One region of the Nocardia sp. NPDC049149 genome, then DNA from elsewhere that is predicted to be linked to it. Evidence: predicted binding sites of a transcription regulator. Region 1 holds the regulator's gene; the other holds the start of a gene.

What was found. The regulator HspR, encoded in region 1, represses chaperone genes until heat shock. The targets are predictions, from matches to a motif close to ANNTGAGTNNNNNNNACTCANNT.
Region 2: lon (endopeptidase La) is a predicted target of HspR. The motif match lies at 1,346-1,368, and genes of this name have one in related genera.

What each region holds. Positions count from the first base shown of each region.
Region 1 is NZ_JBICTD010000001.1:481,559-484,969, reverse strand. Features, by position in the region: gene dnaK (molecular chaperone DnaK) at 1-109, shown strand, start outside; gene grpE (nucleotide exchange factor GrpE) at 106-768, shown strand; gene dnaJ (molecular chaperone DnaJ) at 793-1,953, shown strand; gene ACGFNJ_RS02385 (heat shock protein transcriptional repressor HspR) at 1,953-2,345, shown strand; gene ACGFNJ_RS02380 (globin domain-containing protein) at 2,915-3,411, shown strand, end outside.
Region 2 is NZ_JBICTD010000001.1:886,035-889,445, forward strand. Features, by position in the region: gene lon (endopeptidase La) at 1-1,267, opposite strand, end outside; gene ACGFNJ_RS04215 (hypothetical protein) at 1,462-2,100, opposite strand; gene ACGFNJ_RS04220 (ATP-binding cassette domain-containing protein) at 2,264-3,411, opposite strand, start outside.

The sequences.
Region 1 (3,411 bases):
GGCCAACGATGCCGCCGCGTCGAGCAACGGATCCGCCGCGTCCGACGCCGATGATCAAGTTGTCGACGCGGAGGTTGTGGACGAGCCGGTCGACACGGAGAAGAAGTGAGCAACTCCGAACAAGAGCCGATCACCTTCGTGGACAATCGCAAGATCGATCCGGAGACCGGCGAGATCAGGGACCCTGCGGCGGCTGACGCCGCCGCGGGGCCCGATGCCGGGAACGGTGCCGACGCCGCGGTGGCGGCGCCTGCCGACACCGCGAGTGTCGAGTTGGCCGAGCGCACCGCGGACCTGCAGCGACTGACCGCGGAGTACGCCAACTACCGGCGTCGGGTCGAACGCGACCGCAAGACCGCGATCGACACCGCCAAGGCCGCCGTCGTCACCGAATTGCTCGGCGTGCTCGACGATCTCGATCGGGCACGGGCACACGGTGACCTGGATTCCGGTCCGCTGAAGTCGGTGGCCGACAAGCTGGCCGCCGCGCTGCAGAAGCAGGGGCTGGAGGAATTCGGTTCGGCGGGTGAGCCTTTCGACCCGACGCTGCACGAGGCCGTGCAGCACGAGGGCTCCGGGCACGATCCGGTGATCGGCATCGTCATGCGCAAGGGCTATCGGTTCGGCGATCGGGTGCTTCGGCACGCGCTCGTCGGGGTAACCGATGGCGTGGCCGACCTGGTCGGCGACGAGCGGAAGCCGGCCGAGCAGGCGGGTGCGGCCCAGCCAGAGGCATCGGATGCTGATGCCGGCGCGAACAAACACTAATACTGCGAGAGGAGGAGATATCCGGTGAGTCAGCGGGAGTGGATCGAAAAGGACTTCTACAAGGAGCTGGGTGTCTCCTCCAGCGCCTCGCAAGACGAGATCAAGAAGGCGTACCGCAAGCTCGCTCGCGACTTGCATCCGGACGCCAACCCCGGCGACGCCAAGGCCGAGGAGCGGTTCAAGACCGTCAGCGAAGCGCACGCGGTGCTGTCGGATCCGGCCAAGCGCAAGGAATATGACGACACCCGAAAGCTGTTCGCGGGTGGCGGATATCCGCGTGGCGGCGGCTTCACCCCCGGTGCGGGCGGCGGCTTTTCGCAGGACTTCAACATCGGTGACATCTTCGGCGGCGCCAATGCCGGCGACGGTGGCCTCGGTGACCTGCTCGGTGGACTGTTCAACCGGGGAGGCACGCGCACCGCGAGCCGCCCGCGGCGCGGGGCCGACGTGGAGACCGAGACGACCCTCGGTTTCCGGGAGGCCGCGCAGGGCGTCACCGTTCCGCTGCGGATGACCAGTCCGTCGCCGTGCACCACCTGCCACGGCAGCGGCGCGAAACCGGGCACCAGCCCTCGGGTCTGCCCGAACTGCAACGGCACCGGCATCATCAGCCGCAACCAGGGCGCGTTCGGCTTCAGCGAGCCGTGCGATGACTGCCGGGGCACCGGCTCGATCATCGACGACCCGTGTGTCGACTGCCACGGCAGCGGCATCCAGAACCGCACGCGCACCATCACCGTGCGGATTCCGCCGGGCGTCAGTGACGGACAGCGGATTCGGCTGGCCGGTCAGGGTGAAGCGGGCCTGCGTGGCGCGCCGTCGGGCGACCTGTTCGTCAGCGTGCACGTCAGCCAGGACAAGGTCTTCGGCCGTAACGGCGATGACCTGACCCTGGTGCTGCCGGTCAGTTACAGCGAATTAGTGCTCGGGACAACGGTTTCCGTGCCTACCCTGGAGGGGCGCGTCGGCGTCAAGGTGCCGCCTGGCACTGCGGACGGCCGCATCCTGCGGGTGCGCGGTCGCGGCGTGCCCAAGCGCGGCGGCGGCGCCGGTGACCTGCTGGTCACCGTCAAGGTCGCGGTGCCACAGAAGTTGGATGACAATGCCGCCGACGCGCTGCGACGCTATGCGGAGGCGGAGAAGGCCAGCGGATTCGATCCACGGGCAGGATGGGCAGGTGCTTGATGTCCAATGATCCGAAGCAGTCGCGTGCCGAGTTCTTCATGATCTCGGTGGCGGCCCAACTCGCGGGCATGCACGCGCAGACGCTGCGCACCTATGACCGACTGGGACTGGTTACGCCACAACGCACTTCGGGCGGCGGGCGACGCTACTCGACCAGGGACGTTGAGCTGCTGCGCGAGGTGCAGCGGCTGTCTCAGGACGAGGGCGTCAACCTGGCGGGCATCAAGCGCATCATCGAACTCACCAATCAGGTCGAGGAACTGCAGCAGCGGGTTGCCGAGCTGTCGGCCGAGCTGGACCGGATGCGGGCGGGCTATCGGCCCGATCTTTCCCCGCCGCAGCGCAGCACCGCGCTGGTGGTCTGGCAACCGCGCAATCGCCGGAATATGTGAGCCATCGGCACTCGCGCAACATCATTGAATACTGCTGGCTATTCCTCGGGCCCCTGGCCTCGGCATTGTTGATCATGATCCGAGATCGGGGGCCCGAAGTCGTCTCCAGCAGACCGTTCGGCACGGTTGCTGACGGTATGCCGATACTTAGTGTGTGACAACACTTACCGCGGCCGCTTTTCTGGACTGCTGACTTGTCATATTTTGTTGCGCGCCCCTGCTGCGTGATCGCTGTCGATTGTCCGGCGGAGTCCGCTTGCGATCATGGAATGTTGCCCCGTGGTCGCTCCAGAGCCCTTGGTGGCGTGAGAGTTTCAGAACGAGTCTTGCAAAATCAGTGTTCTTGCGACTGATTTCACCGATTTTTACCGTCTTACAGTCTGTTTCGTCGGCGTTTCGCGCTGAGGGCCCTCGTTTTGAGGGAATTACAGGCTTGTTGTTTAAACGGAGGATTCCACTCCTGGCTAACCTCGCCTACACTTCTCGGCAACGGCTGCTGACGAGTGTCCCGCAGCACCTCACTCGCCGGCACGGTTTGTGTTCGAGTGCGAAATGGGGTTGTGACACAAATGGATTCGCGGACTGTCGCTTTGATCAGAACTACGTTCAAGGCGGTTGCTGCGGAGGAAGGGGGGCCGGAGAAATTAGCGAGATCGTTCTACTCGATCCTATTCACCGACTACCCCCAAGTCCGCGATTTCTTTCCAGCAGCCATGGACGCACAGCGAGATCGCCTGGTCAAAGCCATCTCCTACGCATTGGACCGGCTCGAGGAGCCGAACAAGCTCCTACCGTTCCTTGCGCAACTCGGGCGTGACCATCGCAAATACGGTGTGCAGCCTGCGCATTACACGGCGGTCGCGGTCTCGCTGAAGGCCGCGATGCGCAACTACGCGGGCACCGAGATGTGGACCGACGAGGTCGACAAAGCCTGGGACGACGGCCTGAAGATCATCGGGGAGACCATGATCGGGGCCGCGGAGAAGGAAACGACGCCGGCGGCCTGGACCGGGACCGTGGTGGAACGCCGTGCGGTGCTACGCAATCTGACCGTGGTGCGGTTGCA
Region 2 (3,411 bases), 400 kb from region 1:
GGTTCTGCGCCGGATCGAGCACCTCGAGCAGCGCGGCCGCGGGATCGCCGCGGAAATCCGAGCCGACTTTGTCGATCTCGTCCAGCAGGACAACGGGATTCATCGAACCCGCCTCCTTGATGGCGCGGACGATCCGGCCGGGCAGCGCGCCGACATAGGTACGCCGGTGACCACGGATCTCGGCCTCGTCGCGCACGCCGCCGAGGGCGACCCGGACGAACTTGCGGCCCATGGCGCGCGCCACCGACTCACCGAGCGAGGTCTTGCCGACGCCGGGCGGACCGACCAGCGCGAGCACCGCGCCGGAGCCGCGGCCGCCGACCACCTCGAGGCCACGCGCGGCCCGCCGGGACCGCACCGCCAGGTACTCGACCATGCGGTCCTTCACCTCGTCCAAGCCGTGGTGATCGGCGTCGAGCACCGCGCGCGCCGCCGAAACATCGGTGCTGTCGGTGGTTTTCACCGTCCAGGGCAGTTCGAGCACGGTGTCGAGCCAGGTCCGGATCCAGCCGGATTCCGGGCTCTGATCGCTGGCCCGCTCCAACCGGCCGACCTCGCGCAGCGCCTCCTCGCGCACCTTCTCCGGCAGATCGGCCTGCTCGATCCTGGTGCGGTAGTCGTCGGCGCCGTCCGGCTCGTCCTCGCCGAGTTCCTTGCGAATCGCGTTGAGCTGCTGGCGCAGCAGGAACTCGCGCTGGCTCTTCTCCAGGCCCTCGCGCACGTCGTCGCTGATCTTCTCGGTGACCTCGGCCTCCGCGATGTGGTCCTTGGTCCACTCGATCAGGGTCTGCAGCCGCTGGACGACGTCGGGGGTTTCGAGCAGTTCTCGCTTCTGCTCGTTCGACAGGTACGGGGCATACCCCGCAGTGTCGGCGATCGCCGACGGATCGGTCAGCTGGTTGACCGCATCGATGATCTGCCAGGCCTCGCGGCGCTGCAGCACCGAGACGACAAGCTTCTTGTATTCGGCGGCAAGCTCTTTCGTCCTGCCGTCCGCCGCGGGTGTCTCGACCGGCTCGGCCTCCACCCACAGGGCGGCGCCGGGGCCGGTGACCCCGTGGCCGATCTTGGCGCGCCGCTCGGCCTTCAGCACGGCCGCCGGTGCGCCGCCGCGCATCCGTCCGACCTGTTCGATGGTGGCGACCACGCCGTAGGAGGCATAGCCCTCGGTCAGCCGCGGCGCGAGCAGCACGGCCTCGGTCTTCGCGGCGCGCGCGGCGTCGATGGCGGCCTGCGCCGATTCGTCCAGTTCGATGGGCACGACCATGCCCGGCAGCACGATCGGATCGGTCAGGAACAGCACCGGCAAGTTCTGAGGTGTAGTCACGAGTTCGACCCTTCCAAAAGTTGAGCGATACCAACTCAACCCCACCCCCACCTGCTTTGTTCCGCATCCACCCACCGTTCGCTGAGGGCGAAGAAGTTGACCTTCATCGACGGTGCCGACGAGTCGAAGGGCCGCTACTCGGTGATGACGTAGCTGCCGTGGATGGGGAGGTCTGGGCTGGGGTTCCATCCCTGGAGGAAGTAGGACCAGCCGAGCCAGACGCCGGGGGCGATCTGGCGGAACTCGTGGTAGCTGATCGGGACACCGACGAAGTCGGCGGAGAAGTCGATGGTCCAGGACGGTTTGTTGTCGGCGTAGGAGCGGCCGGGGACGACCGGCCCGCCGGTGTCTTGGCCGCCGACGCGGTAGTTCTTGTAGCACCAGTCCCGTTTGCCGGGGCCGGGGGCGAAGGTCAGGGAGTCGCCGAGAACGCCTTCCGATGCCGCCCACGCCCGGCCGAAGGGGTAGGGGATGGGCGCTCCGAGGACGTGGACTGCGGGCAGGACCCAGAAACGTTGGCGGCCCTGCGGTCGTTCGCCCGGTGCCGCAGCGAGAAAGAGCGCGTCTGCCTGTGCGGTTGTGCAGTGGAACCGCAACGAGTCGACCGTGACGGCGGGGTTGGCGCGGTCTATGACGCACCGGCCGTCGGCCTGCAACGCGCCGGCAGCCGAAGAGCCCGCGCCGGATTCATCAGCACCCGCGGCGGGCGCCACCGCCAGGCAGGCCACGGTGGCCAGCAATATGACGGCAAGTGCACGTATCCGCTTGACCATGGCCCTACCTCGTTCGACAGCTGAGTTACTTCCGTATGGCAGTGACACGGTACTGCGAACTTCGCCTGATCAGATACAGCGATCTCGTGACGAACACCACGTTCTGCGCACGGAATCAGACAGACGCACTGTGCGCCGAGCTACTGAATAGTTACGCCAGAACTCAGCGGGCGCGTTCTACTCGGGCTTCGGTCCATACCGGCGTTTCGCTCTCGTAGACGTTGCCGTCGGAGCCGAAAACGAGAAAGCGGTCGAAGGCCTTGGCGAACCAGCGGTCGTGGGTGACCGCGATGACGGTGCCCGCGAATTCGGCCAGTGCCTGTTCCAGCGCGTCGGCGGAGTGCAGGTCGAGGTTGTCGGTGGGTTCGTCGAGCAGGAGCATGGTGACGCCGGAGAGCTCGAGTAGCAGGATCTGCAGGCGGGCCTGCTGGCCGCCGGAGAGATCGTCGTAGCGCTGCTCGGCGGCGCGGGCCAAGCCGTAACGGTCGAGGACGCGGCTCGCCGCCTCCCGGCCCATGCCGTCGCGGTGCTCGTTGCCCAGATGCAGGATTTCCAGCAGTGTGTTGCCGGAAAGGTCTGGGCGCGAATGGGTTTGGGCGAAGTAGCCGGGCCGGACGCGGGCGCCGAGGGTCGCGGTGCCGGTGTGCGGCACGGGGGCGAGGTCGAGCGCCTGGATGGGACGATGTTCGGTGTCCGGGTCGGTGCCACCCGCCGCGAGTAGACGCAGGAAGTGCGACTTGCCTGAGCCGTTGGAGCCGAGGACCGCGAGGCGGTCGCCGTACCAGATCTCGGTGGTGAAGGGACGCATCAAACCAGTGAGCTCGAGGTCGGTGCAGACCAGGGCGCGCTTGCCGGTGCGGCCACCGTGCAGGCGCACAGACACGTTCTGCCGCAACGGAACTGCTTCCGGCGGACCTGCCTCTTCGAACTTCGCGAGCCTGGTTTGGGCCGCCTGATAGCGGGCCGCGACGCCGTCGTTGAACTTCGCCTTCTCCCGCAGCCGCAAGACCAGCGCACGCAGTTTGACCCGCTCTTCGTCCCAGCGTTTGCGCAGTTCTTCCAGCCGCGCGTTGCGATCGTCGCGCGCCTGGTGATAGGTCGCGAACCCGCCGCCGTGCACCCAGGACATCGCACCGCTCGCACCGGGTTCGAGGGTGACGATGCGCCCGGCCGCGTTGGCGATCAGTTCCCGATCGTGGCTGACGAACAGCACCGACTTCGGCGAGGCGCTGATCGTGCGTTCCAGCCACTGTTTTCCCGGCACGTCGAGGTAGTTGTCCGGCTCGTCGAGCAGCAGCAGCTCGTCGGGCC